2 regions of the Mesorhizobium sp. M0598 genome follow, and region 2 is predicted to be linked to the other one. Evidence: riboswitches for the same ligand, from Rfam matches in the RefSeq annotation. Region 2 holds a riboswitch; the other holds the start of a gene.
What was found. Region 2 has a riboswitch for thiamine pyrophosphate ahead of thiB (thiamine ABC transporter substrate binding subunit). Riboswitches for the same ligand answer to the same signal wherever they lie in the genome.

Region 1 (14,782 bases), on a different contig from region 2:
AAAGGTTGATGAGCGCTCCATCTTCGACGTTGGCGCCAGACATGATCCTGAGGGACTGGCGCGAGTCCATGAGGAGATCGATATCTTGCGTCGATGTGATTCCGGGATCCACGAACACTCCGGCCGCCGCCTCATAGGCGTAGATCGCATTCGTGCCTGCAATACGAATGCCTTCCCCGAGAAGACCGGCGTTATCGATTGCTCTGATAATTCTTGCGGCGATCAGGGGAACACGCCCAAGCCGGAGCGCGCGATTGACAGCAGATTGGCGCTCCATCTGCTCCTGTCGCGCAGAGAGCGTTTCTTGGGCGGACGCGCGAGCTGCTTCCCAATCCGCCTTGACAGCTTCGCTCGCCGGCGAGCGCCGACCCTCTGCCTTTTGGTGTCGTACGCCAGCGGCGTCGTAGTAGCTTCGCATCAAATGGTCGATGCCGTTCACGGTGTGCCAGACGAGGGATCCCCGAAAGCTCTTCGCCTTCCTTTGGGCCTCTTTGAGCGCAATGAAACGTTGGTCGGAATTGACTTTTTCCCGACGCTGATCGTTATTTAATTCAACAAAATCAATCAATTCAACAGTTACCATACGTTTAGCTCAGAGCTGTTGCAAGACACAATAGGCGGCGGAGCGCCCGATTGCAACAGCTCTCACGTGATTCCACTGCGACTGTTGAAGTAACTGTATTAATTAAAAAATATGACAACGGAGCGGCTTTTCTACGGCAGCGCAGTCGAAGCAAAAGCGCCGCTCGAACGCGGCCTTCGCTGGTTTTATTCGATCCTAGACCGGGCCGGTGCAAACGGTCTGAGAAAGCTACCAAGATGGCGATGGTGGTCATTCGTCACCTCAAGCAGATCCGCTCGATTTGCAACTCCGCGGATGGCGTGACAAAGCTCCCTTTCCCCCGGCTTGGAAGTGCTTAGCTGTCGTCCCTATAAGACTTGGCGGCTTCATCGATCTTACGCCAGTCGTTTCCGTGCCGCCGCACAAGCTCCCGCGCCTGGGCTGGCGATACACTTTGCGTTTCGACGAAGTGGTTCACTTCCGTCTCCTCGCTTTCAGGGGACGCGAACGAGGGCTCGTTGGCCGTCTGGCAATTGGGTTTTTGCATCTCGTCTGGGCATGAATGGACCTCTCCTGGAGCAAAATAAACGGTCCGGCGCGGCGAAGCTTTCCCACGCTAGCATTCAGCAGTTTCACCGATCGCCTCATTGGCTGCCCCTAGCGGCTCTGACCATACGTTCTGGTGTTCTTGGACCCAAATGAACTGCACCGCGTTGTTTGCGAGCAGTGCTGTGCTTCGCAATCTGATGGAAAAATCCGACGCCCCTGCTGCACCGCAGACAGTTCCTGGTGCCGAAGCGCGCTTTCCGTACGATCGAGCGGCGGTTGAGCGGTTTCGACAGGCATTCCCGCGCGCCAGGTGGAGTGACGAGCGCACAAGCTGGTTCGTGCCGGGAAAGACTGCCGCGCGGCGCATCCAGCGCTGGCTTGCGCAAGAGGCGGATCTACGAGTAGCACATGATGACAGCAAGGGACGAGACGCCTTCGCCTTCGATCCCCTGTCGAGCCGGTATCTGGAAGTCGCGGACGACCTGCGCATCCGCACGCCATATTCGCGGACGGTTCTCGAAGAACTGCGAGCCGTTCCATGGGCGAGCTGGGACGACGAACTGCGGGCCTGGAGGGTGCCTTTCCGCTCCTACGAGGAGTTGAGGCGCCATTGGCCAAGCATCGAAAGGGCCGCACGCCGCGCAGAACCGGAGGAGAGGAAACGGCGACGGGAAGCGTCCAAAGACTCCGAGGAATATAAAGCCGCCAGATTACGGTATGCCGAACGCAGGCGACGTCGCTATCCACTGCCCCCTGACGATTTACCCCAGCTTGGCCCTGCCGTGGCAACGGAGCAATACGGCGTCGTGGTCTTCACCGAGATTTCGGGCGAACTCGTCGCCTCGGAGCTAGCAGCGTTCTATCCGCATTTGATCGAGGCGAACGTCGACTATATCTGGGGCAGATGGCGTCCGGCGACCTTGACTGAATTGATTAGAACATGGCCCGCTCGGCGTGCTGCCGAGTTAACGGAACGGCAGCGAGGCTGGTGGCAACCAACGCTGCCCGAGCTCAGGATAGCTCGCCAAAAAGCCCGAAGCATGGCCCGAAGAAGGGCAAGGCTTGGGCCGCTTCCAGCGTCTGTCCGGTTGCTCTAGTGTTGAAATGTCAACCGATCGGAACCTTCCATGTGCAGCGATTGCGAACAACATATGAGCTGGCTGAACATTGCCCGATGATGGCGTCGCTGGCGTTGAAGATCGGGGCGCATGAAACCGAACTTGACCTGCCGTAGGCGCGCGACACCCGCATCAATGATCTGGCTCCAATAACCCGCGTGGCAGCTGAAGCCAGCGTCGGCGTTCTTCGAATTTACCGGACGAAGTACCCGAAGGCGAAGGATCCATTTTCGCTCTACGCTCCGCGTTTATGACCATCGCCGACCGAGAGGAAGTTCGCCGCTCCGCTGACACGGGGCTGGGCGCGCCAAGGTCATCGCTGAATGTAAAGCCATTTCTGCAGGACGACGCACACAATGCCGATCCGAGGCCAACTGGGAGTGCACACCAGCTTGGAATTGTGCGGAACCGTACGAAGCCGATTGCAAGCAACCAACCTGGTTGGCCGGGCATTAGCAAAGCATCAAATAGGAAAGCATCGGGAGGAAGACCATGCTGCACGTTAACATGCCTCGCGAATTTGAGGTCGGCGATGAGGTTGCGCTGGCAGGTACCGTCACGGCGATTCTCCCCAGCGGGCGCGCCAGGGTGAGCATTCCTTCGTATGACCATCCTTATACGATTGATCCGCCACCCAAAGTCCGGGCCGGCGACCGAGTGATTCTTGTTGGGGACGTCACCCGCATCGATCGCGGGGCGAACAAGCTCTCTGTGCGGATTGACTGCGGCGGGGTGATCACGGTCGACAAGTCGGCGATCACCCGGCTGAGAAAGCACCGCCGGATTTCAGCGGGTTGACGCTCCGGCGATACAACGGCCGGCGTAGGGAAGATGCCAGCGCCTTTGAACAGCCCAAGGGTGCGGCGCGGTCCAGCCGGATATGGAGCGGACGAACGGATAAATGGGAGCTCGACGGCTAGGGCACGCGTCCAGCGTAGTGCGTCCCTGGCGTCTTCGGATTACTGGTGAAGCAAGTCAGACCTGGCCTATCGCAACCGCGCCTCACCTGCCGTCCAGCGTTCGGATTCGCGATCGTCGCTCTCGGCAACAGGCGGCGCGCCCGTCCAGGACGTGTCGCACGTGTGCGCTGTGGAAGGAGACGCCCAGCACATTTCGGGTGAAGGCAGCGCGGGCATCGCGATCGATCGTAATCTTTCTCTGCAACGAGCGCCTGATCGCCGGTCAGCAGTTTCAATCGCGATGGGCTCCGGCTCGTACCCATTATGGAGATCACATGTTCGTCCCGGACCCCGATGCCGGCAACAGGTCTGCTTCGGAGCGTCGCGACGGAACTGGGCGACATGGTTGCGGTGGAGTAAGCGCCCTCCCCTGGGTCAACAACCCCGTCGGTGACGGCCGCGACCGCATCGGCAATCAAGTCGTCGCTGAAAGGCCGCAAGGTATCTGTCACGACATAGCGCGCCGGCGAAGCTCCGCCCTTGCGACGGGGATTCGTTGTAAGCCGATCAGACGGCAACGCCGGCCAGATGAGCGAGAACTTACCCTCGGTGTGGGTCTCGACCAGGCTCGACGTTCGTCGGTAACTGCCTACGAGTCAAGGTCGTAGGGCTCGTGGCCCAGGTCGTTGTGATGAAGCGCCTCTGCCATACACCTGATGTCGAACGCCTGGCCGCACGCCGGGCAGAGGACGAAATACTCCTCCTCCCGAAGTGGCGATGCATCGTGGTCTTGGGGGATGACGATGTCATTGTATTCGTCGGGCATTGGGTCCTCCGGCAACGCCGCCCGCCATGCTGGAACGCCTGCCGGCAGGATTTATTTCAAAGTTACTGCGCCTAAGAAGAAGCCCTGGGCATCGATCGTGGCCCGATGTCCGGTTTCGCTGGCAATAACCTTGCCGAGGCCCGCCGCTCCGATGAAAGGTGATCTGATGGGCATCAGCTGCGCAAAATAGCTCGGAAATCGGGCACTGGGGTTGGGCTGTTGAAGCGCACTGTCTTGCCGGCAGGTCATCCAGTCGCTGGCGGCGCTGGCGGGACATCGTCGGCTATTTCTTGCCTGAGCCTTGGTCCTTTGCTGAGCCGGCGACCGAGCGCATTGACGAAATTGTCGTAGCGCTGCAAACCCTTCGCGCGGGCTTCGGCCTGAGCGGATTCCGGCAAGGCTGGGGTCGAATTGAGCCAAAACCGGACGAACAATGCGAGCGTCTCAATAGCAATTCCGACGTCGCGTTCGACACGCTGCACACGTCGATCGATCTGGTCGAGGCGTCGAGTGATCGCGGCTTGCTTTCGCTCTTCGGCATCCGGCGACAGGAACGACGCGAGCGCAGCCTCGGCAACCAGTGACAGCGAGGCCTCGCGCCGCTCCGCGTAGTCTGCCAGCGCGTTCATCACGTCAGGATCAAGATAGGCAGAGAGACGTTTTTTCTTGGCGTTCTTCATGCGCTCAAAGCTCAATGCCATCATTGGGGTCAAGGGCGGCCTGACGAGCTGCGCGTCTCATGGCTTGATCGACACTGCGGCGACGAACGGCGTCATCGTCGGGCTCGTCCCTGTCGAGGTCGAACTCATCGTCGCAGCGTGGCGTTCGTTCCGGCGCGATGTCTTCGTGTTCGGGAAGCTCGGGCTGGCGGCGAATGCCGCCATTGGCCGGATCCTCGTCCTGCTGATCCCTGGCAAGCCTCAGCTTGCGAGATTTGCCTTCCGGCTCAGCAAGAAGTGTCGTGTTGGTCCAGTCGTCAGAGCGAGCGTTCTGCGTTGTCCCTCCGGTCCTTGGTGGCGGCAAGACACGCTCGGCAAGACGCGGGTCGGCAAAGTAGCGTGCCTTCTTCGCACGGATTGGGAACTGGCCCGAGATCATAATGATCGCCTCGGTAGGCGGCAGCTGCATGATCTCGCCCGGCGTCATCAGTGCACGCGCCGTTTCCTGCCGCGACACCATCAGATGCCCGAGCCAGGGCGACAATCTGTGCCCCGCATAGTTTTTCATGGCGCGCAACTCGGTCGCGGTCCCCAGAGAGTCTGAGACGCGCTTGGCCGTCCTCTCGTCATTCGTGGCGAAGCTCACCCGCACATGACAATTGTCGAGGATGGAATTGTTCGGTCCGTAGGCCTTCTCGATCTGATTGAGCGATTGTGCAATCAGGAACGACTTGATGCCATACCCGGCCATGAAGGCCAGCGCGCTTTCGAAGAAATCGAGCCTGCCGAGCGCGGGAAACTCGTCCAGCAGCATCAAAAGACGCTGCCGGTGATCCTTCGCGTGAAGATCTTCGGCGAGCCTGCGGCCGATCTGGTTAAGCACGAGTCGCATCAGCGGCTTTGTGCGACTGATGTCCGATGGCGGCACGACCAGATAGAGCGTCGTCGGCCGTGCCTCCTCGACAAGGTCTGCGATCCGCCAGTCACAGCATGACGTCACCTTGGCCACAACTGGATCGCGGTAGAGGCCCAGAAAACTCATGGCCGTCGAGAGCACGCCGGAACGCTCGTTCTCGGACTTGTTAAGCAGTTCCCGAGCAGCCGACGCCACGACGGGATGCGGGCCTGCATCACCCAAATGCCGCGTCAGCATCATGGCGCGCAGCGTTGCCTCGATTGGCCGCTCTGGATCGGAAAGGAAGTTCGCCACGCCTGCGAGGGTCTTGTCTTTCTCCGCATAGAGCACGTGCAGTATTGCGCCGACCGGCAACGCATGGCTGGTCTTCTCCCAGTGGTTGCGGCGTTCCAATGTGCCTTCTGGGTCGACCAGGACATCCGCCACGTTCTGCACATCTCGAACTTCCCACTCGCCCCGTCGCACCTCCAGCAGAGGATTGTAGGCTGCGGATCCAGCATTGGTCGGGTCGAACAGAAGCACCTGGCCGAAACGAGCCCGCCATCCGGCCGTCAGTTCCCAGTTTTCGCCTTTGATGTCGTGGACGATTGCCGAACCCGGCCAGGTCAGTAGTGACGGTACGACCAGGCCGACGCCTTTGCCGCTTCGGGTCGGTGCGAAACATAGCACGTGTTCCGGACCGTCGTGGCGCAGATAGTGTCGGCCCAACATACCCAGGATCACCCCATCCTGACCGATCATCCCAGCGGCCTTGATTTCGTCTCGCGTCGCCCAGCGCGCCGAGCCGTAAGTCGTGGTATCCTTTGCCTCGCGCGCCCGCCACAGCGACATCCCGATCGCTGCGACGATAGCCATGAGGCTTCCGCTCGCCGCAATCGCCGCGCCCTCCAGGAAGACCTTCGGCGCGTAGGCGTCGTAGAAAAACCACCACCAGAAAAAGGCTGGCGGCGGGTAAACGGGCTGTCCAGCCAATTCGAACCACGGCGGACCGAGTTGGCTTTGAAAGCCGAGCCGCCCTGCCGTCCACTGTGTTGCTCCCCATGTTGTCGCGACGACGATCAGAAAGGCGGTGAGGATCTGGCCCCATAAAACCTTGCTTGCCGGCATCGGTCGTTTCCCAAATGGATGATCGGAACAACCGAAAAGCTCGAATTCCTAAATTCGCAAGAAAAAAGGGGCGGTCGAAGCAGCATGGCGTACCCGGACGTGGAAAGACTTGCCCGATGCGATCTCGAATGTTGAACGAGCATAGGGGGGCTGCTTTCTTCTGGAGCCGTTGAGCCGCTACTTGCCCAATGATAGTTAGTTGTCTCGGCTCAGATGGCATTCGACGAGATGGACGGGTTCTTGGAAAACCACGGATTGCGCATGACCAAATGAACAAGAGTCCTCAGCGGCGCGCCGAGCCGGAGAACACTCTAGTCCCGGCAAGTGGTGGTCAGCCGTTCTGCTGAGCTCGAATCTTACCGCCTCCCTGATCGGTAGCGCGATAGATCCAGAGCCGACTCGATGAGCAGACCCATCAAGTCTGTTCAATTTTGTTAATCGATTCAGTCACATCAACTATTGCCATGGACTTTCGTTGGAACTGTTGCAAGCCGCGCCGGCCTCACGGGTCGCGGAATCTATTCGGCCGCACCTAAGTTCCAGATGTCCCGATGCAGGCGCCATGTCCCGTCGTCCCCTTTTTTCCAAACGACAATGTACTTGCCCGCAACGGTGGAAGGGGCACCGCCTTTGCTCGGCACACTGAGCGTAAATGCGCCAACTTCGTAGGCGAGATTCCCGCTCCCTTCCACTTCCAGCGCCTTCAGGGTGAGATTCTTCATCCCGGCCTTGATTGCGCCCTGCCAGAATTCTTCCACGCCCTTGCGGTCATCGATGCGTTTGCCGTCGGGTGGCAGCAGGGCGGCATCGTCGGTATACATTTGACCTACCGCTGCTGCGTTTCCGCTGTTGAAGGCGTCCATGAATTTTACCAACGCCGCTTCGATGTCCTCACGAGCCGAGTGGGGGGCCGCAGACAATGCAGACGAAAGAAGCAGCACAGCAGCAAATGCAAATGACTGAACCAGTCTCATTTCGTCCTCCCTTGCGTGCCCGACATGCCCACCCGATGAATAGCGCCGACCCGAGGGCGCCGCGGCGTTCGATGGCCAGGCGCGGATTATATTAGACTTATCTGATATGACGGCGCAAGCGCAGCTGCGACCCTCTGAACGACCAGCGTAGCAGCTGCCGGAGAGCTTCAAAGCGGCGGCTACCGCTCACTGCCTCCTCGTCTCGACGAAAGAATTCGTTCGAATGATGCTTTTCCGCGGCTTTGCTCGCAAGTTTTCGTCAGCCAGCACAGGGCCTCCTCTTACGCTCGCTGGTCGTCAAGGCCCAGCGGCCACTAGCTGACAGTCCCCCCGCAGCCAAGCCGCTGGGCCCTCGACGTGGGGAACGAGCATTGGAGACGATGTCGCGCTTTCCGTTACAGCCCGAAGGCGGGTGACAGATGACCGCGTCAGCCTCTCCACCCCGAGCTACGATTCACGCATTCGATCAGGCACAGCTCTCTCGGGCTAGCGCGCCAAGCATGAGTTAGCTCCCGAATGAGCAGGTGCCGCCCAGTTCAGCTTCGGCCCTTGCGCGCGCAAGGTATTGGCCGAGATCGATCGGCAGTCCGGTCGGCAAATTGGGGCAGCGATGGCGAGAATGAATGCCGGGAACTTCCCTTCGGTGCCGCTTCGTCGATCTGTTTGCCGAGAAGACGCGCGCGCTGCGTGCCGCCCCCCATACCGTAGAGAACTCATTTCAGGTCACACACACACGACGCCACCGAGATCCTGCATCACTTTTCTACTCCGACGCCGCCACGTCACCAAGATCAGTCGCGAGCGTGATCGCGGCTATCAAATCGGGATCGCGCGCCGGAGCGCTCTATGAGTGAGCCCCGAACGGCGCGCTGCTCCTCGAGCAAGTCCGGCTCGACGTAAGGCGGGCCATCCGTGCCGGCCTCGTGACTAACAGACGGGCGAATGGCGGTTCCTGGACTCACCTTTTTGTCTGAAGTCGCTTCCTTGAGCCGGTGGCGGAGTTCTTGCTTGATCGACTTCAGCACCGTCTTAGAATCGGTTTTCGGAAAATTTGTCTTGTGGCATCAATTTTCATGGGATAGGATCATTTTTCATAGGTTTTGGCCCGAACTAACCAAAATTCGATGGAAGGATTCGCTTTTCATGCCTGCGGTGCAACAGCACCAATTTTCAGGTCCTGTTACCGTTTTTCAGGAAATCCGCCCTCCTGAAACGGCGACCCCGGCCGGGTACAGCGCCCTGATCGGAGCCTACAGGCTCGCCGTGCCCTTGCCCCGTAGGTTGTTCGCCACGGGCGAGCATCATCGCATTACCGAACGGGATGGCTGGCGGATCATGACCCCCCGCCATGCCCCAAATCCTACCCTCGAAGGCCACCTGACCTTTGCGCTCAAGTACGAGGGACTGAACCTTGCCGTCCTCAAGCGGCTGTTCCAAGTGACCGGTCCCGCGCCGATCGAGGCGCTGGTCCGTGAAAGCCCGACCGGCAGTTATGCCCGACGCATCTGGTTTTTATATGAATGGCTGAGGGGCGCGCGTATCGATCTGCCGGACGCGAAGGCCGGACGATACATTCCGGTTGTCGATCCCGAGCTGCAGTGGCCGGGACCCGACAAGACCGCTTCGCGCTACCGCGTAAGGGACAATCTCCCCGGCACGCGTGAGTTCTGCCCTCTGGTGTTCCGCACCAAGATTCTCGAAAAATTCATCGGCCTTGAACTACCGCGGCGCGCGGAGGCAATCGTAGCGGACGTGCCGCGCGACCTTCTTGCTCGGACCGCCGCCTTTCTTTTGCTCAAAGACTCGCGATCAAGCTATGCGATCGAGGGCGAGCACCCGCCGCAAGATCGCATCCAGCGCTGGGGCCGCGCCATCGGCGAATCCGGCCGCTGGCCGATCAATCGCGATGAGCTGCTGCGTCTGCAAAGAATTGTACTTGGCGACGCCCGTTTCGTAAGACTTGGCTTCCGAAAAGAAGGAGGTTTCGTCGGTGAGCATGACCGAGACAACGGCACGCCCTTGCCCGATCACATCAGCGCTCGGCCCGAGGACCTGCCGCGGCTAATTGATGGAATGGCGGCGTTCGATCAGGGCCCCGCGCAAAACCTTGACGCAGTCGTAGCCGCCGCAATCCTCGCCTTCGGCTTTGTCTACATTCACCCGTTCGAGGACGGAAACGGCCGCATTCACCGCTACCTAATCCACCACGTCCTTGCCATGCGCGGCTTCAATCCGCCGGGAGTTGTCTTTCCCGTCTCGGCCGCGATCCTGGACCAGATCAACGAGTACAGGGGCGTGCTCGAGAGCTATTCGCAGCGCCTTCTGCCGTTGGTGGAATGGGAACCGACGCCGCAATTCAACGTCCGGGTGCTGAATGACACCGGTGATTTCTACCGGTTCTTCGATGCAACCCCGCACGCCGAATTCCTCTATGCCTGCGTTCAGCGGACGATCGAACGGGACCTTCCCGAGGAAACCGCATTTCTGCAGCGCTACGATCAGTTCCGGCAGCAGGTGGACGCCTTTATCGACATGCCCGAGCGGTTGATCGATCTGCTCTTCCGTTTTCTTCACCAGAATGATGGACATCTATCGAACCGCGCGCGCGAAAAGGAATTCGCCGCGCTGACCAATGACGAGGCAGGAAGAATCGAGGCGATCTACGCGCAAACCTTTGGTCCCCATTGAAGGTGTGATCATCAGGATCGATTTTTAGTCCGACGGTTTGCGATTCCCTTGTCCCTGCCTTCATCTCCGACGCTTGACTTGTCGCCGAGACATGCACGATTTTTTCCGCACGGTCTGACCGGCGGCCGATCAGCCGCGGCCAGAACGCGCTTGACAAACCGGAGCCGTCCCGTCCAACCTCACGCATTCACCAGGGGAGTCCCGGCAAGGGGCTGAGATACTGCTGGCATTCGCGGCGCAGTGACCCGTTGAACCTGATCCAGTTCATACTGGCGTAGGGACGGTGCAAGCGCTTTGCGGGAGTTTACGCCCGAGATCCTGTTTCGGCAGGTCGCTAGAAGCGTCTTTTCATCCTCCCGGCACAGAACTGGGTCTCCAATGCAACGAGCAAAGGAGCCTCAAGATGAATGCCCTCACCCCCGCCGTCTCGACGGGACCGCTGCCCGCCTCACGAAAAATCCACAAGCCCGGTGCCATCCACCCGCAGATCAGGGTACCGATGCGCGAAATCTCCGTCCATCCGACGGCCGGCGAACCGCCCGTCACCGTCTACGATCCGTCCGGCCCCTATACAGACCCGACTGTCGAAACCAGCATCGAAAACGGCCTTGCCCGGCTTCGCCACGAATGGATTACGGCGCGGGGCGATGTCGAAGCCTATGACGGCCGCCACGTGCGGCCGGAAGACAACGGATTCGCCGCAGGCGAGCGCCTGACGCCGGAGTTTCCAGTCCGTAACCGGCCGCTGAGGGCCAAGTCAGGCAAGGCGGTGACTCAGCTTACCTATGCGCGCGCCGGCATCATCACACCCGAAATGGAGTTCGCCGCCATCCGCGAGAACCTTGGTCGCGAGATCCTGCACGGCAAGCTTGAGCGCGACGGCGAGGCTTTCGGCGCGACACTGCCCGATTTCGTCACGCCGGATTTCGTGCGTGATGAGGTGGCGCGCGGACGCGCAATCATTCCCGCCAACATTAACCACCCAGAGAGCGAGCCGATGATCATCGGCCGCAATTTCCTGGTCAAGATCAATGCCAATATCGGCAACTCCGCTGTCACCTCCTCGATGGCCGAAGAGGTCGAAAAGATGGTCTGGGCGATCCGCTGGGGCGCCGATACGGTGATGGACCTGTCGACCGGCCGCAACATCCACAACATCCGCGACTGGATCGTCCGCAACTCGCCGGTGCCGATCGGCACGGTGCCGCTCTACCAGGCGCTCGAGAAGGTTGGCGGCATTGCCGAGGATCTGACCTGGGAGGTGTACCGCGACACGCTGATCGAACAGGCCGAACAGGGCGTTGACTATTTCACCATCCATGCCGGCGTGCGGCTGCATTACATCCCACTGACCGTTGACCGGGTCACGGGTATCGTCTCGCGCGGCGGCTCGATCATGGCAAAATGGTGCCTGCACCATCACCGGGAAAGCTTCCTCTACGAGCACTTCGCGGAGATCTGCGACATCTGCCGCGCCTATGACGTCTCCTTCTCGCTCGGCGACGGCCTTCGTCCCGGCTCGATCGCCGATGCCAACGATGCGGCGCAGTTCGCCGAGCTGGAAACGCTTGGCGAGCTGACGAAGATCGCCTGGGCGAAGGATTGCCAGGTGATGATCGAGGGGCCTGGCCACGTGCCGATGCACAAGATCAAGCAGAACATGGACAAGCAACTCGCCGTTTGCGGCGAGGCGCCGTTCTATACGCTTGGCCCGCTGACGACCGACATCGCGCCGGGCTACGACCACATCACCTCCGGCATCGGCGCGGCGATGATCGGTTGGTTCGGCACCGCCATGCTCTGCTACGTCACGCCCAAGGAACATCTCGGCCTTCCCGATCGCAACGACGTCAAGACCGGCGTGATCACCTACAAGATCGCGGCGCATGCCGCCGACCTGGCGAAGGGTCACCCGGCGGCGAAGATCCGCGACGACGCGCTGTCGCGGGCCAGATTCGAGTTCCGCTGGGAGGACCAGTTCAACCTGTCGCTCGATCCCGAAACAGCGCGGTCCTTCCACGATCAAACCTTGCCCAAGGAGGCGCACAAGCTGGCGCATTTCTGCTCGATGTGCGGACCGAAATTCTGCTCGATGCGAATTTCCCACGACATCCGCGCCGAAGCGCAGAAGGAGGGCATGGCGGCGATGGCGGCGAAATACCGCGAGGGCGGCGATCTCTACGTGCCGGCGGACGAGACCGGCGCACCGCTTTCGCCACAGGCGCATGAGCCATCATGAAGGTGCTGGTCAAAGGGGCCGGCGTTGCCGGCCTCACCGCCGCCTTCGAGCTCGCCGCACGCGGCGCGGCGGTTTCCGTTGCCGAGACAAGGCCTGGCCTTGGGGGCAATGCGTCGTGGTTCGCCGGCGGCATGTTGGCGCCATGGTGCGAGCGCGAAAGCGCCGAGCAGCCGGTGCTGGATCTCGGGCGCGGTGCCGCCGACTGGTGGGATGCCGCAACGCCCGGCCAGGTGACGCGGGCCGGAACGCTGGTCGTGGCCGCGCCGCGCGATGCGGGCGAGCTCGACCGGTTCGCCAGCCGCACGACGGGCTATCGGCGCGTCGAGGAAGATGAAATTGCCTTGCTGGAGCCCGACTTAGCCGGCCGCTTCCGCCGCGGATTGCTCTTTCCCGATGAGGGCCATCTCGATCCGCGCCAGGCGATGGCAGCGCTTCATGACAAGCTCGCGGCCATGGGTGTCGAATTCCACTTCGGCGCCGACGCCCAGCATGTTTTTGGTTTCGATCGTCAGATCGATTGCACGGGAATGGCAGCCGCCGATGACAGGTTGCGCGGCGTTCGCGGCGAAATGCTCATCCTGCGCACCCCTGATACCTCGCTGTCGCGCCCGGTCAGGCTGCTGCATCCGCGCTTTCCACTCTATGCAGTGCCGCGCACCGACCACCGTTTCATGGTTGGTGCGACGATGATTGAAAGCCAGTCCGCCGGACCGGTTACGGCGCGCTCCATGTTGGAGCTGCTGGGTACCGCCTATGCCCTCCATCCGGCCTTTGGCGAGGCCGAGATCGTTGAAACCGGTGTTGGCGTCCGTCCAGCCTTTCCCGACAATTTGCCGCGCGCCGAAACGAACGGTGAGATCATCGCGATCAACGGGCTCTATCGTCACGGTTTTCTCCTGGCTCCCGCCATGGCGCGCCAGGCTGCCGACCTGGTTTTCAATCAAGACGGAACCAAGGAGCTTGCTCATGAAACTGATGGTCAACGGCAAAGTGCATGAGGTTGCCGCCACCACGCTGGCCGAGCTGCTTGCCGCGCTTGACTATGAGGGCGATTGGCTCGCGACCGCCGTCAACAACGACCTCGTGCACAAAGCCAGCCGGGCGGAATTCCAATTGAACGACGGCGACCGGATCGAAATCCTCTCGCCCATGCAGGGAGGCTAGCCATGTTCGATCTTCTCGGGACGACGCTTCCCTCCCGCCTGCTTCTCGGCACGGCTCAATATCCTTCGCCGGCTATCCTTTCCGATGCGGTCAAGGCGTCGGGCACGTCGGTGCTGACCGTCTCCTTGCGCCGTGAAATGGCAGGCGGCAGGGCCGGCGAAAAATTCTCGTCGTTGATCCGCTCGCTCGGCGTCAGAATCCTGCCCAACACTGCTGGCTGCCACTCCGTCAAGGAAGCGGTCACGACTGCGAAAATGGCGCGCGAAGTCTTCGGTACGAGCTGGGTCAAGCTCGAAGTGATCGGCAACCACGACACCCTGCAGCCGGATGTGTTCGGTCTGGTCGAAGCCGCCCGCATCCTGTGCGAGGACGGTTTTGCTGTATTCCCCTATACTACCGACGACCTTGTCGTTGCCGAGCGGCTGCTTGCGGCGGGCTGCAAGGTCTTGATGCCGTGGTGCGCGCCGATCGGTTCCGCTCTCGGACCGATCAACATCACGGCGCTGCGCTCGATGCGCGGACATTTCCCAGGCGTTCCGCTGATCGTGGATGCGGGGCTCGGACGGCCGTCGCACGCGGCAACCGTCATGGAGCTCGGCTTTGACGCCGTACTCCTGAACACCGCGGTCGCCAAGGCGGCCGATCCGGTCGGCATGGCGCGTGCGTTCGGCAAGGCGGTCGAGGCCGGTCGTGAAGCTTTCAACTCGGGAATGCTCGAACCGCGCGACGTCGCCGTGCCGTCGACGCCGACAATTGGCAGGGCAGTTTTTTCATGAAGCTCGACCCCTTCTACCTGATCGTCGACAGCGCCGCCTGGATCGAACGGCTGGTGCCGCTTGGCGTCAAGCTGGTTCAGTTGCGCATCAAGGATAGGGACGAGGCCACGTTGCGGACGGAAATCCGCCGCGCGAACGGCGTCTGCGCGGTCCATGGTTGCCAACTGATCGTCAACGACCATTGGCGCACGGCAATCGAGGAAGGCTGCGACTTCGTCCATCTCGGCCAAGAGGATTTGGCTGCGGCCGACCTGCTGGCGATTAAGTACGCCGGATTGAAGCTCGGGCTCAGCACGCACGATCAT
Region 2 (14,782 bases):
CCAGCCATTCCTCCTCGAGCGCTGCCAGTGTGACGCGCTCCTTGTCGAGCGCGGCAATCGTCTTCTGGAACGAGGCCGGGTCACGCTCGTAATAGGCCGGATCGGCGATGTTGTTCTCCAGCCGCGAGATCGAGGCCGACACCGCCTCGATCTTCTTGGGCAGCGATTCCAGCGCGAATTTCTGCTTGAACGACAGTTTCTTGGCCGGGCCCTTCGGTGCGGCCGCTTCGTTCCTGCTTGCCGCCGTCGCTTCACCGGCTTCTGCCTTTGGCCGTGCCCTGTGGTCGTCCAGCCTGGTGCCGCCGCGCTGCGCCAGCATGTCGGAATAGCCGCCGGCATATTCGATCCAGCGGCCGTCACCATCCGGCGCGATGATGCTGGTCACGGTGCGGTCGAGGAAATCGCGATCGTGGCTGACCAGGATCACCGTGCCGGCAAAGCCGGCGACCAATTCCTGCAGCAGCTCCAGCGTCTCCATATCGAGGTCGTTGGTCGGCTCGTCGAGCACAAGCAGGTTTGCCGGCCGCGCCAAAACGCGTGCGAGAATCAGCCGTGCCCGCTCGCCGCCCGAAAGCTCGCGCACCGGCGTGCGCGCCTGTTCCGGCTTGAACAGGAAGTCTTTCATGTAAGAGACGACGTGGCGCTGCTCGCCATTGATGACGAGGTTCTCGCCGCGCCCGTCGGTCAGATACTGCGCCAGTGTCTCCTGCGGGTCGACGGCTTCGCGCTTCTGGTCGAGCGTGGCGATCTCCAGATTTGTGCCGAGCCGCACCGTGCCTGCGTCCGGCTTCAATTCGCCGGTCAGCATCTTCAACAGCGTCGTCTTGCCGGCGCCGTTCGGCCCGACCAGACCGACGCGATCGCCGCGCTGGATGCGGGTCGAGAATCCCTTGACCACGGTCAGATCGCCAAAGCTCTTCTCGATGTTCCTGGCTTCGATCACCAGCTTGCCGGATTCGGCGGCGTCGCTGGCTGTCATCGTCGCCGCACCCTCGGCGCCGCGATGACCACGAAAGCGCTGGCGCATGGTCTGCAACTCACCGAGCCGGCGCATGTTGCGCTTGCGCCGCGCTGTCACGCCATAGCGCAGCCAGTGCTCCTCGCGGACGATCTGGCGACCGAGCTTGTGCTGCTCGCGCTCTTCCTCCTCCAGCACCGTGTCGCGCCATTCCTCGAAATAGCCAAAGCCCTTGTCGAGACGGCGGGTCTGGCCGCGGTCGAGCCAGATTGTGGCGCGTGACACGCGCTCGAGAAAACGGCGGTCATGCGAGATGACGACCAGTGCCGAGGAGGTGCGGGCAAGCTCCTCCTCCAGCCATTCGATAACCGAAAGGTCAAGGTGATTGGTCGGCTCATCGAGGAGGAGAATGTCGGGCTCCGGCGCCATGACGCGGGCGAGGGCGGCGCGCCGCGCCTCGCCGCCGGAGAGGTCGTTCGGCCGTTCCTCGCCGGTCAGGCCGAGATGCTCCATCAGATAGGTGGCGCGGTAGGGATCGTCGGCGGGCCCGAGCCCCGCCTCGACATAGGCGCGGACGGTCGCAAAACCGTCCATGTCGGGCATTTGCGGCAAGTAGCGCACGGTTGCCGAGGGCTGGCGGAAGACTTCGCCATCCTGCGGTTCGATCAGCCCGGCGGCGATCTTGAGGAGCGTCGACTTGCCAGAGCCGTTGCGGCCGACCAGGGCGATCTTGTCGCCAGCCGAGGCCGTCAGGGCGGCACCGTCGAGCAGCGGCGTGCCGCCAAAGGTCAGCTTTATCCCGTCGAGATTGAGAAGTGGCGGCGCCATATCAGCTTTCTGGGCTCAGCTTTCCGGAAGAGGGTAGGGATGCGCGAGCAGCAGCGCGCGGCCGCTGGCCAGCGCGATTTCCAGCCGGCCCCTGACCTCGTTGGAAATGGTCAGCGACGAGCCGAACGCAACCTCGACATGGTCGAGCGGCCATTTGGCGCCGGTGACTGTCAGGCCGGCGAGATCCGAAAAGCCGAGCACCGAAAACAGCGTGCCGTCGGCATAGTCGAAGTCAGTCTTTCCCGGCAGCAAGGGAATGCCTTCCTGTGCGCCGCTGGTCAAAAGCACTTCCGTCCCGCCTTCCGCCAGCCGGACGCTCAGCGCCAGATGCAGGAAGATGTGGTCGGTACGTTTGCCGCCGAAGGCGCCTGCGAGCACAAGGCTGGTCGCACCGCGTTCGAGCGCGGCGGCGATAGCGAGTTCACCGTCGGTCTTGTCCTTTTCGGCGGGAAACACCTGCCGTGGCACGGCGGCCAGATCCTCCGGCAACTCGGCAGGCACCGAATCGAAATCGCCGACCCAGAGTTCCGGCCTCAGGCCCAGCATACGGGCATGTCCGATGCCGGCGTCGGCGGCGATGACGCGCGAGCCTTCGACTTGGCGGTCGAGCAGCGGCGTGCGGATGAGATCGCCGCCAAGCAGGATGGTGAATGTGCTCATATCTCGTGGCCCTTACCAGCCCTGCCCCGGAAACGGAAGATGAAACGGCAGACGAAACGGAAGGCTGGGCTTTGGATGCCCGGCAAACTTCCGCTTGCGCAGCACTTCGGCCGGGCCTATGTGTCGCAACGCTCTAACGGGGTGCCGGACGCGATCTTCGCGGACCGGCTGAGAGGCAAGACTGCCAACCCGCTGAACCTGATCCGGTTTGTACCGGCGGAGGGATTAGACGTTTCGGACAGCCCGACGCCTCAATTCCTTTCAACGCGAACGAAGGAGGCGCCGATGCGCAGTTTTTTCCACTCTCTTGTCTCAATTGTCCTGCTTGCGGCATCCGCGCTCGCCCTGCCAGGGCAGGCATCGGCACAGGATAGACTGACGGTCTATACCTATGAAAGCTTCACCGCCGATTGGGGTCCGGGACCGGCGGTGAAGAAGGCCTTCGAGGCCGAATGCAGTTGCGTCGTCGAATTCGTCTCGGTCGCCGACGGCGTGGCGCTGCTCAACCGTGTGAAGCTGGAAGGCGCCGCGACCAAGGCCGATATCGTACTTGGCCTCGATACCAACTTAACCGCCGACGCCAAGGCAACCGGCCTGTTTTCGCCGCACGGCGCCGTCTCGGGCGTCAATGTGCCGGGCGGCTGGAGCGACGATATTTTCGTGCCGTTCGACTATGGCTATTTCGCCGTCGTCTACGATACCGAAAAACTGAAGAGCCCGCCGAAGAGCCTCAGGGAATTGGTCGAGGGCGATGCCGGAGAGAAGATCGTCATCCAGGATCCGCGCACCTCGACGCCGGGCCTTGGCCTGCTGCTGTGGGTCAAGTCGGTCTATGGCGACAAGGCGCCGGAAGCCTGGGCCAAACTCAAGGCGAAGGTGCTGACGGTAACGCCGGGCTGGAGCGAGGCCTACGGCCTGTTCACCAAGGGCGAGGCGCCGATGGTGCTGTCCTACACCACCTCGCCGGCCTACCACATGGTCGCCGAAAACACCGAGCGCTACCAGGCGGCGTCCTTCGAGGAGGGCGAATATCTGCAGATCGAGGTTGCGGGGATCACCACCAAGGGTGCGAAGAACCCGCTGGCAGAAAAGTTCATTGCCTTCATGACCGGACCGAAATTCCAGGATGTCATTCCCGAAACCAACTGGATGTTCCCGGCCGGCAAAACCGACAAGCCGCTCAACCCGGCGTTCGATAAGCTGGTCAAGCCGACCAAGACCTTGCTGTTCAGCCCGGAAGACGTCGCCGCCAACCGCAAGGCCTGGGTCGACGAGTGGCTGGCGGTGATGAGCAAGTAGGGCTCAAGCCTCGTCGGATGTTTGCGCCAAGCCACCCCCCTCTGGCCTGCCGGCCATCTCCCCCTCAAGGGGGGAGATCGGCAGCTTTGTCGCCTCTCCTCGTCCTGCCACTTGTGACATTGGCGAAGGCGGCTGAGTGCGCAATCTCCCCCCTTGAGGGGGAGATGGCCGGCAGGCCAGAGAGGGGTGGGCTCGGCCATTGTCAGGTATTTCCTTCGATCAACACCTGTCGTAGTGTCGGGTAGCGCAACATGCGTACGCGTCATCCGGCCGATCCCCGCGTCACTGCCGGCATCGTCGCGCTCGCCGCCATCGCGCTGCTGATCGGCGGTGCATTCGCCGGGCTCGTCGTCGAAGCCACACGCGACCTGTCCGGCGCCGCCGCCGCTTTCGATTCCTATCTCCTGCGTGTCGCCCGCTTCACGCTCTGGCAGGCTCTGTTGTCGACCCTGCTCTCCGTTGCACCGGCGCTGTTCGTCGCGCGCGCCCTGTCGCGGCATCCACGTTTTTTCGGGCGAGGCTTTATCCTGCAGCTTTTCGCCGTGCCGCTGGCGCTGCCGGCCATTGTTGCCGCACTCGGCGTCTTGGCACTCTATGGCCGCGCCGGCTATTTCGCCGGCACGCTCGGCGCGATTGGCGGGCAGAGCTGGCCCGGCATCTATGGCCTGTCGGGCATTCTCGTCGCCCATGTCTTCTTCAACCTGCCGCTGGCGACGCGGCTGTTCCTGGAGGCGTTGCAGACCGTGCCGGCCGACCAATGGCGGCTGGCGAGCCAGCTTGGCATGGGTGCTGCGCCGGCCTTCCGGCTGATCGAATGGCCGCCGCTGCGTGCGGCCTTGCCGGGCGTTGCCGGGCTCGTTTTCATGCTGTGCATCACCTCCTTCACCATCGTGCTTACGCTCGGCGGCGGACCCAGCGCGACGACGCTCGAGGTTGCCATCTACCAGGCGCTGCGTTTCGACTTCGACCCGGCGCGGGCTGTGACGCTGACCCTGCTGCAGATTGCCCTGACCTTCGTCGTCGTGCTGGCCTTGACGCGGCTCGGCGCCAATATGGTCGGGGATGCCAATCTGCCGGTGGCGCCGCGCCGGTATTTTTCAGCCGGTGCGGCCGAGACCGTGCTGAACGCATTGGCGATCGGGCTCGCACTCCTGTTTGTCGCCGGGCCGATGGCGGCCACGTTGGCAGCCGGGCTTGGCGCCGATCTCGGCCGCCTGGCCGGCGAGGGCGCGGTGCGGCAAGCGACGGCGACCAGTGCCGTGCTCTCTCTCCTATCGGCGCTGCTCTCTGTGGCGTTGTCGCTGTCGCTGGTCATGGCGCGCCGGGCGCTGGCGCTCACCCGGCGGCAGGGCCGGCGGACACTGCTCGAACATCTGGCCGACACCGGTGCGGGGTTCGTCCTGGTGGTGCCGCCCATCGTCATCGGCGCCGGCTGGTTCCTGCTCTTGCGCACCGTCAGCGATGTCTTTGCGATCGCCCCTGTCATGGTCGTTGCGGTCAATGCGGTGATGGCGATGCCGTTCGCCATCCGCGCCATCCGCCCTGCCTATGACGCGGCGAGCGAACGCCACGAACGGCTCTGTGCACAGCTTGGCATCTCGGGCTGGAACCGGTTGCGGCTGGTCGACTGGCTGTCGCTGCGGCGGCCGCTCGCCACCGGCTTCGCTTTCGCCATGGCGCTGTCGCTCGGCGATCTCGGCGTCATTGCGCTATTCGGCAGCGATTCCGTGCAGACCTTGCCCTATCTGCTGCTGGCGCGCATGGGCAGTTACCGCACCGAGGATGCGGCCGGGCTGGCGCTGCTGCTCGGCCTTGTCTGCCTGGCGCTGGTGCTGGCCGCGGACTGGCTGGGAAGGAGGGAGAAATCATGATGCCGACCAGCCCGGAACGGTCCATTTCGGTGGAAAAAGGCGCGGCCGTGCGGCTCGATAATGTCTCGTTCAGCTATGGTGAAACGCCGCTTATATTCGATGTCGATTTCCCGGCGTCGGAAATCACCGCGATCATGGGGCCGAGCGGTTCGGGAAAGTCGACGCTGCTCAATCTGGTGGCCGGCTTCGAGACGCCGCGGTCGGGCCGCGTGCTGATCGGCGGCGCCGACCTCAGCACTGCGCCGCCATCAGCGCGGCCGGTATCGATGGTGTTCCAGGAAAACAACCTGTTTGCCCATCTTTCCCTCGAGCAGAATGTCGGGCTCGGCCGCTCGCCTTCGCTCAGGCTGAGCGAGGCTGACCGCGCCGCAATCGCCGCAGCGCTGAAGCGCGTCGGCCTTGCCGGCAAGGAAAGCCGGCTGCCGCGCGAACTCTCCGGCGGCGAGCGGCAGCGCGTCGCGCTCGCCCGTGTCCTGGTGCGCGACCGGCCGGTGTTGTTGCTCGACGAGCCGTTCGCTTCGCTCGGACCGGCACTGCGCGACGACATGCTCGACCTGGTGGCCGACGTCCATTCGGAGCAGTGCATGACGGTGCTATTCGTCACGCACCAGCCGGACGATGCGCGCCGTATCGGCCAAAACATGGTTTTCCTGGATGGTGGCACGGTTGCCGCGACGGGCACCGCGGCCGATTTTTTCGTCGGGGCTGGACCGGAGGCATTCCGACGCTATATCGGCTCGGGTCCGTTTGCGGTTGGATCACGAGATGTTGCCCGGAAGCGGACATAATTTATGGTCAAACCGGCGGAAGGCGAAGCGGCGCTTGCTTGCCATGGTCGAGGTAGTGTGGCTAGGTCCGCCAGGAGCTGGTCCGGCCTAGACCGTGATTTGCCCTTGCTGCCTCGCATCTGTCGGACGCACGAAGGACGCCGTAGCACTTGATTTGCGCGTGATGCTTTCCGGAAATCGCGCCCGATTTTCGCGGTCACGTGCCAGGACTTGAAAGGAAGCCGATCTGCCGACCGGCATCGACAATCGGAGGGTGAAACCGCTGGCGCGCTTTCTGGCGCTGGCCGGTCTCGCCGTGGCGCTGGCAAGCTGCCAGATGTTCACGCCTCCCGACGTGCAGGAATCAGGCTTTCAGCCCTCAGACAAGCCGATCACGGTCGACAATGTCGCCGCCAACGGCAAGCTCGCTCAACTGGCGAAGGCGCAGCACCCGCGCATCCTCGCCACCTATGGCGGCGAATATTCCGACCCCAAGCTCGAGCGCATGGTGGCCAAGATCGTCGGCAGACTGACCGTGGTGTCGGCCAACCCAACCCAGACCTACCGCATCACCATCCTCAACTCGCCCAACGTCAATGCCTTCGCGCTGCCGGGCGGTTATCTCTACATCACCCGCGGCCTGCTTGCGCTGGCCAACGATTCGGCCGAGCTTGCCGCCGTCATTGCGCATGAGATGGGCCACGTTACGGCCAACCACGGCCTGCAGCGCCAGCAACTGGAAGCCGAGGAGGGGTTGGCGACCAAGGTCGTTTCGGATGTGCTCGGCGACAACCCGACGGCCAAGGCGGCACTGATCCGCGGCAAGCTGAGGCTGGCCCAGTTCTCGCGCAATCAGGAGCTGGAGGCCGACGCAATCGGCATCAAGTCGATCGGCGAAGCCGGTTTCGATCCCTACGCCGCCGGCCGCTTCCTGCAGTCGATGTCGGCCTATACCGATTTCCGCTCGATCAGCGGCGCTACCGACGCCAGCCTCGACTTCCTGGCGACGCACCCCAACACGCCGCAGCGTATCGATCTCGCGCAGCGCCACGCCCGCCAGTTCGGCGCGCCCGGTGTCGGGTCGCGCGACCGCGATTCATTTCTTGCCGGCGTAGACGGGCTGCTTTACGGCGACACGCCGGAGGAAGGCTATGTGCGCGGCGAAACCTTCCTGCATCCTGGCCTCGGCGTGTCGTTCTCGGTGCCCAACGGCTTCATCATCGACAATTCGGCGGCGGCGGTGACGGCGACCGGCCCGGGCGACATGGCGATCCGCTTCGACGGCGTTTCGATCGACAAGAACCGCTCGCTGACCGACTACATCCGCAGCGGTTGGGTTGCCGGCCTCGACGACAGCAGCGTGCGCCAGGAGACGATCAACGGCAACGAAGCGGCAACCGCGCATGCCGGCGCCGATGGCTGGCAATTCGATATTGCGGTGATCCGCGCCGGCGGCCAGGTCTACCGCTTGCTGACCGCGGCACCTTCGGCCAGCACCTCGCTGAGCACGGTGGCGCGCTCGGTCAGCGGCTCGTTCCGCATCCTGAGTGCTGCCGAGAAGGCGGCGTTGAAGCCGCTGCGTATCCGCATCGTCACGGTGCAGCCCGGCCAGACAATGGGCTCCCTGGCCGCACAGATGGTCGGCGTCGACCGCAAGCTGGATTTGTTCAGGGTGCTCAACGCGCTGTCGCCGGGTGCCGCGGTTTCGGCCGGCGACAAGGTCAAGATCGTCACCGACAAATAGCAGCCGACGCGATTCAGGCTGCGAGAAATTCCGGGTTCTGCTTCACCAGCGCCGCCTTGAGCTTTTCCATGGCGCGCGCCTCGATCTGGCGGACACGTTCCTTGGAGATGCCGAGCGTCTCGCCGAGCGCTTCGAGCGTCGCGCCCTCGTCGCTCAGCCGGCGCTCCTCGATAATCCTGAGTTCTCGCGCATTGAGCGCGCCGAGCGCCGTCTTCAGCCAGACCGAACGGCGTTCGACGTCGATCGTATCGCCGACGACCTCATCGGGCAGCGGGTCATCCGAAACCAGGAACTCCATCCGCTCGGTTGCGCCCGCATCGTCGGCTAGCGGCGTGTTGAGCGAGCTGTCCGGCGCCGAAAGGCGGGAATCCATCATCGCCACATCGGCCTCCGATACCCCGAGAGCCGCCGACACTTCGCGGTAGAGCGTGGCATTCGACATCTGCTCGGCGCCGTTTGCCAGGCGGGCGCGCAGACGCCGCAGGTTGAAGAACAGCGCCTTTTGCGCCGAGCTAGTGCCGCCGCGCACGATCGACCAGTTGCGCAGGATATAGTCCTGCATCGAGGCGCGAATCCACCAAGTCGCGTAGGTCGAGAACCGCACCTCGCGCTCGGGCTCGAAACGGGCCGCTGCCTCCAGCAGCCCGACATGGCCTTCCTGGATCAGGTCGCCCAGCGGAAGGCCGTAGTGGCGAAACCGCGACGCCATGGAAATGACCAACCGCATATGCGCGACGGTGATGCGGTGCAGCGCGTGCTGGTCATTGTTTTCCTTCCAGCGCAGCGCCAGGAGATGCTCTTCGTCACGTTCCAGATAAGGGGCTTTCATCGCCGCGCGAACCATGGTCCGTCCTGCACTGTCTTCCATCATGCCGCGCTCCTGCTCCAGGCGTTGCGGTGCAATCGAATCGTGAGTTGGCGCCGATGGTTGAAATGGCGGCGCCGCGCCCTACAACAGCGAAGAACGTGCCATGCGGGGGAATGTTCCCCCGGACTGTCATGTCGATTGTGCTGTTCCAGGCGATTCGCCACCGGCCTTGACTCAGCCGGATGGCGCCGGGAGATGCTGGTTGAGAATTGGATTTCAAGGGCGCGAGATTTTTGAAATTTAGTTTCTTATTCTGGCATCGCGCATCTGTCATTTTCCGGCACTCGCAATGACGCCGGACATCGGCCAAGGACGGGATCACAGAAAAATGAAATGGCTCAAATCGCTCATTATCGCCGGAACGCTGCAGGTTCTGGCCGTCGCCGCCAGTCATGCCGGCGCCAATCTCGACCAGATCAAGCAGGCCGGCGTCTTCAAGGTCGGCACGGAAGGAACCTATGCGCCCTTCACCTATCATGATGCTTCCGGCGCGCTGGTCGGCTTCGACGTCGAGATCGCGCGGGCCATCGCCGAGCGCCTCGGCGTCAAGGCCCAGTTCCTCGAAGGCAAATGGGACGGGCTGATCGCCGGTCTCGACGCCAACCGCTACGATGCCGTCATCAACGAGGTCGGCATCACCGAGGCGCGCAAGGCTAAATATGATTTCTCCGATCCTTACATCGCCTCCAAGGCAGTGCTGATCGTGCGCGGCGACAACACCGACATCAAGGCTTTCGCCGATCTCAAGGGCAAGAAGGCGGCGCAGTCGTTGACTTCGAACTTCGGCAAGCTGGCTGAAACCAACGGCGCCGAACTCGTCGGCACCGACGGCTTCGACCAGTCGATCCAGCTGCTTCTTACCGGCCGCGCCGACGCCACCATCAACGACAGCCTGTCCTTCCTCGACTTCAAGAAGCACAAGCCCGACGCCAATGTGAAGATTGCCGCCCAGGAAGAAAACGCCGACTATTCCGGCGTCATCGTGCGCAAGGGCGATCCGGAACTGGTGGCCGCCATCAATAAGGCGCTGGCCGACATCAAGGCCGACGGCACCTACAAGAAAATCGCCGACACCTATTTCGGCCAGGACGTTTCGAAGTAAAACGGCTTTCTCGTGTGGGCCGAATGCCGGCCCGCGTCGTTCGTATCGCGGCGAGCTGTCTTTCGACGGCCCGCCGCTTTCGCGTGATATGAGCGACGGCAATCTGGCAAGGAGGAGCCTTCGTGCCGCACTGGCTGCAATTGATGCTGGAATCCCTGCCTACGCTGCTGTGGGCTGCACTGATCTTCACCGTGCCGTTGACGCTGCTGTCGTTTGCATTCGGTCTTGTCCTAGGCCTGGTTGTAGCGCTTGTCCGGCTGTTCGGTCCCAAACCGCTGGTCGCCGTGGTCCGCTTCTACGTCTGGATATTCCGCGGCACGCCGCTTCTCGTGCAACTGTTCCTTATCTTCTACGGCCTGCCATCGGTCGGCATCCTGCTCGACGCCTTTCCAGCAGCACTGATCGGCTTCACCTTGAACATCGGTGCTTATTCGTCGGAAATCATCCGCGCCGTCATCGGTTCGGTGCCCAAGGGCCAGTGGGAAGCGGCCTATTCGATCGGCATGACCTGGGCCCAGGCAATGCGGCGCACCATTCTTCCACAGGCGGGCCGCGTCGCCGTGCCGCCGCTGTCCAACACCTTCATCTCGCTGGTCAAGGACACTTCGCTCGCCGCCGCCATCACTGTGCCGGAGATGTTCCAGGCAGCGCAGCGCATCGTCGCCACCACCTATGAGCCGCTGATCCTCTATGTCGAGGCAGCGGCCCTCTATCTGGTCATGAGCTCCGTGCTGTCGGCCTTGCAGGCGCGGCTGGAAACGCGGCTCAACCGTTATGGCGGCTTCCTGGAGGCGCGCGCATGATCGGCCTCACCAACATCGAAAAGCGTTTCGGCGACAATTTGGTGCTGAAGGGCGTCACCGTCACGATCGAGGAAGGCAGCGTTACGGCGCTTGTCGGGCCGTCGGGCGGAGGGAAGAGCACGCTTTTGCGCTGCATCAACCTGCTCGAGCTGCCGACTTCAGGCACGGTACGGATCGGCGACGATGCACTCGAATTCCATCCCGGCGGCAGGGTCTCGACCAGGGATATCCAGCGGCTGCGGCTGCAGACCGGCATGGTGTTCCAGAATTTCCAGCTGTTTCCGCATCGCACTGCGATCGAGAACATCATGGAGGGGCTGGTGACGGTGCTGAAATGGCCCAAGGAGAGGGCGCGCGAACGGGCGCTGGCCCTGCTCGAAAAAGTCGGCATGGCGCACAAGGCCGATGCCTGGCCGGCGACCCTGTCGGGCGGCCAGCAGCAGCGCGTGGCGATTGCCCGGGCGCTGGCGCCTTCGCCGAAGGTCCTGCTCTGCGACGAGCCGACCTCGGCACTCGATCCGGAACTGGCGCAGGAGGTGGTTGACGTGCTCGGCAAGCTCGCCAGCGAGGGCACGACCATGGTGATGGCGACGCATGACCTGCGGCTCGCCTCCAAGATCGCGCGGGAAGTGGTGTTCCTCGATGCCGGCAACATCGTCGAACAAGGCCCGGCCGCGGTGCTGTTCAGCAACCCGGAACGCCAGCGGACCAAGCGGTTCATCGCCACGCTGAAGCACGAGGCGGAAAGGGAGGGCGGCGAAGGTTAGATATGCCCGTCGCCGGTCAGCTAAGACAAAAAAACCCGGCGCGAGGCCGGGTTTTCCATGTTTCCTGGGCGAAAAGGCTCAGGCAGCTTCTTCCTGCTCGGCTTCCTCGTTGTCGGCCTTGGCGCCGCGCTTCGGGCCCTTGTTGAGGTTCACCTCGATGAGGCGGACCGCTTCGGTCTCCGACATGCGGTTGACGGCCGCGATCTCGCGGGCCATGCGGTCGAGGGCCGCCTCGTAGAGTTGGCGCTCGGAATAGGACTGCTCCGGCTGGTTATCGGCGCGGTAAAGGTCGCGCACCACTTCCGAGATCGAGATCAGATCGCCGGAGTTGATCTTGGCATCATATTCCTGGGCACGGCGTGACCACATGGTGCGCTTGACGCGGGCGCGGCCCTGCACGACCTTCAGCGCGCGCTCGACATAATCCTCTTCCGACAGCTTGCGCATGCCGATCGAGGTCGCCTTGGCGACCGGCACCTTGAGGCGCATCTTGTCCTTCTGGAAGTCGATGACGAACAGCTCCAGCTTGTGGCCCGCGACTTCCTGCTCGTCGATCGAGACGATCTGGCCGACACCATGCGCCGGATAAACGATGTACTCGCCGGTCTTGAAACCGTGGCGCGCTGCGGTGGACTTCTTCTGCGGGGTGATCGTTGCCATTACGCCCTGAACTCCTTGTTGTGGTACCGGCATCGTGCCGGCCCGAACTCGTGCGACCGGGGTGACCGGTCCTCAGCCACACAACGATGAACTCACCGGAAAGGCCAGGACCGGCAAATCGCAACATTGCGACCGCCTGCCCCAGATCGCTCTGGTCCGGATTGAGAAATTCACCTTTCAGTGATTTGGGGCGTTTGCGCCATAAATCGACGTTGTGTCACCGGCATGTTTGGTTGATATAACACAAAAAGTCGGAAGAATCAAGGTTTTGCTGCACGCGCGAAGGCCACGCGCCGTCGCCGCCTGTCAAGGCGGTTAATGTATCACGGCTGTTACGCGGCGTCAGGCCGCCGCAGCCGGCAGGCTCGTCAGTCGCCTTCGCCGGGCTCGGGGGAGAAATATTTCTCGAACTTGCCAGTTTCGCCATCGAAATTCTTAGCGTCGGCCGGCGGCTCCTTCTTGGCGGTGATGTTGGGCCATTTGTCGGCATATTCGGTGTTGATCTGCAGCCATTTGTCGAGGCCCGACTCGGTGTCGGGCTTGATCGCGTCGGCCGGGCATTCCGGTTCGCAGACACCGCAATCGATGCACTCGTCCGGGTGGATGACGAGCATGTTCTCACCTTCGTAGAAGCAGTCGACCGGACAGACCTCGATGCAGTCCATGTATTTGCATTTTATGCAATTGTCGGTCACGACGTAGGTCATTGGTCGGCTCCGGGACGTCCCATTTTGTTGGGCTTTTTTGGTGAGGTAACGCCTTTGTCCGCCGGTGGCAAGGGCGGCCCCTGCCAGCGGTGCCGCGGTTTCCGGAATGGAATTCCGGAAGGCCGGCAAAGCGGGCGTTCGACCTTGCTCAATCGTCGCCGAGCAGGTGGTCGGTCTGGCGGCGTTCCTTCTTCGTCGGGCGACCGCTGCCGGCCTCGCGCAACGGCGGCACCGCATCCGGAAGCGCCTCGCCCTTGGGCGCGGGGGGCGGCGACATGTCCTCGTAGAGCAGGCGGGCCTCTTCGGCCGGGCCACGCCGTACGCCGGTGCCAAGGACTTTCCAGACGAAGATCCGCCGCTCCAGCGTGATGGTCAAAACGTCGCCCGGCCGGACCGTATCGGAGGCCTGCGCTGCTTTGTCGCGATTGATGCGGACGCGTCCGGCGACGACCAGCTTGGCTGCCAGCGTGCGCGATTTTACCGCGCGCGAGAAGAACAGCCACTTGTCGATGCGCTGGCGGGCATCAGTGACCATTGGACGAGCAGCTTACTTCTTCAGCTGGTCGCGCAACGCGGCGAGCTTGGCGAAGGGCGAGTCCGGATCGAAGCGGACCGGGCGTTCCTCACGCGGCTTTGGCTGGAACGCCGGCTTTGCGCCTTGGGCGCCGCCTTTGCCGTCCTGCCGGCCAGCCTTCCAGTCGGGCCGGTTTTCGCGCCGGTCCGGGCGTTCACCTTGCGGCTTGCCGGCGCGCTGATCTGCCGCGTCGCCTTGCGGCCTGGGCTTGAACTTGCTGCGATCGAAGCGCGGCTTGCCGGCGCCGTCGCGCTGGTCGTGGCGCCCCTGACGGGCGGGCCGGTCGCCCGGCGTCGGTTGCCCGCCGGCATCTACCGGCGCATCGCTGCGGCTGTCCGGCGCAGCTTGACCATTGCGCGCGCGATTGTCCCGATGATTGTCCCGGGGGCGGTTGTCATGCTGGCGATGACGCGGGCGCTGGTCGAAACGACCCTGCCGCCATAACAGGATGGGTTTTGGCTCCTCGGCTTCTGGAGCAGCTTCGCCGGCGACGGCTCCTGCCGTCGCTGCAGGTTCGGCCGGCGATGCTTCCGTAGTGTCGGAAACCGGCGGTTCTGCCGGTGCCGCAGCCTCAGTTTCCGCCCCAGGTTCCGCCGTTGGCTCGGCCGCCGGTTCCGCAGGCGCTTCAGCAGTCGCCTCCGCGGCGGGCCGGGTCTCTTGCGTGACTTCTGCCGCAGCTTCAGGGGCTGGAGCTTCCGCGACAGGCTCTGCCGTCGCTTCGGTCACAGCTTCGGCCGCCGCCTCCGCAACAGGAGCCGCATCCGACACAGGTTCCGAAGCCTCCGCCGGCGGCTCTGCCGCGGCAGATGCTTCCGCCATCCTCGCCTGCTCGACTCGCGCAGCCTCTTCCGCCGCCTGCTTTGCAGCGGCCGCGTCACGCGCGGCATTATCCTGTGCTTCGAGCCGCGCCTTGACCTCGGCCGCCGGTTTGGCATCGGCGCGATAGCCGAGTCCCTTCAGGATTTCTTCCATGTCGTCGGCGGTGGCGCCGAGAATCGACATCATCGGCGGCGTCACCATGAAGGACTGGCCGTCATAGGCGCCGTCGGGGCGAGGACCGAGGCCCGGCTTCCAGTTGGTCGCCGGCCGGATCAGGTCGGCCAGCCGTTCGAGAATATCGACGCGTACAGCACGCCGGCCAAGATTGCGGTAGCCGGCAAGCTTGTAGAAGGTC

Region 1: it holds a riboswitch for thiamine pyrophosphate, as region 2 does, so the genes downstream of both, thiC (phosphomethylpyrimidine synthase ThiC) here and thiB (thiamine ABC transporter substrate binding subunit) in region 2, are expected to answer to the same signal.

What each region holds. Positions count from the first base shown of each region.
Region 1 is NZ_JAMYQL010000036.1:35,122-49,903, forward strand. Features, by position in the region: gene NKI59_RS29395 (GSU2403 family nucleotidyltransferase fold protein) at 1-583, opposite strand, end outside; gene NKI59_RS29400 (hypothetical protein) at 1,309-2,208, shown strand; gene NKI59_RS29405 (hypothetical protein) at 2,722-3,027, shown strand; gene NKI59_RS29410 (hypothetical protein) at 3,778-3,954, opposite strand; gene NKI59_RS29415 (CopG family transcriptional regulator) at 4,200-4,655, opposite strand; gene NKI59_RS29420 (conjugal transfer protein TraG) at 4,639-6,636, opposite strand; gene NKI59_RS29425 (YybH family protein) at 7,155-7,610, opposite strand; gene NKI59_RS29430 (Fic family protein) at 8,754-10,298, shown strand; TPP riboswitch at 10,481-10,597, shown strand; gene thiC (phosphomethylpyrimidine synthase ThiC) at 10,702-12,537, shown strand; gene thiO (glycine oxidase ThiO) at 12,534-13,535, shown strand; gene thiS (sulfur carrier protein ThiS) at 13,504-13,701, shown strand; gene NKI59_RS29450 (thiazole synthase) at 13,704-14,477, shown strand; gene NKI59_RS29455 (thiamine phosphate synthase) at 14,474-14,782, shown strand, end outside.
Region 2 is NZ_JAMYQL010000005.1:237,355-252,136, reverse strand. Features, by position in the region: gene NKI59_RS09940 (ABC-F family ATP-binding cassette domain-containing protein) at 1-1,786, opposite strand, end outside; gene NKI59_RS09935 (thiamine diphosphokinase) at 1,802-2,446, opposite strand; TPP riboswitch at 2,574-2,688, shown strand; gene thiB (thiamine ABC transporter substrate binding subunit) at 2,732-3,745, shown strand; gene thiP (thiamine/thiamine pyrophosphate ABC transporter permease) at 3,997-5,616, shown strand; gene thiQ (thiamine ABC transporter ATP-binding protein) at 5,613-6,404, shown strand; gene NKI59_RS09915 (M48 family metalloprotease) at 6,658-8,127, shown strand; gene NKI59_RS09910 (RNA polymerase factor sigma-32) at 8,141-8,998, opposite strand; gene NKI59_RS09905 (amino acid ABC transporter substrate-binding protein) at 9,324-10,097, shown strand; gene NKI59_RS09900 (ABC transporter permease subunit) at 10,220-10,900, shown strand; gene NKI59_RS09895 (amino acid ABC transporter ATP-binding protein) at 10,897-11,667, shown strand; gene NKI59_RS09890 (CarD family transcriptional regulator) at 11,746-12,327, opposite strand; gene fdxA (ferredoxin FdxA) at 12,696-13,034, opposite strand; gene NKI59_RS09880 (RNA-binding S4 domain-containing protein) at 13,183-13,569, opposite strand; gene NKI59_RS09875 (helicase-related protein) at 13,582-14,782, opposite strand, start outside.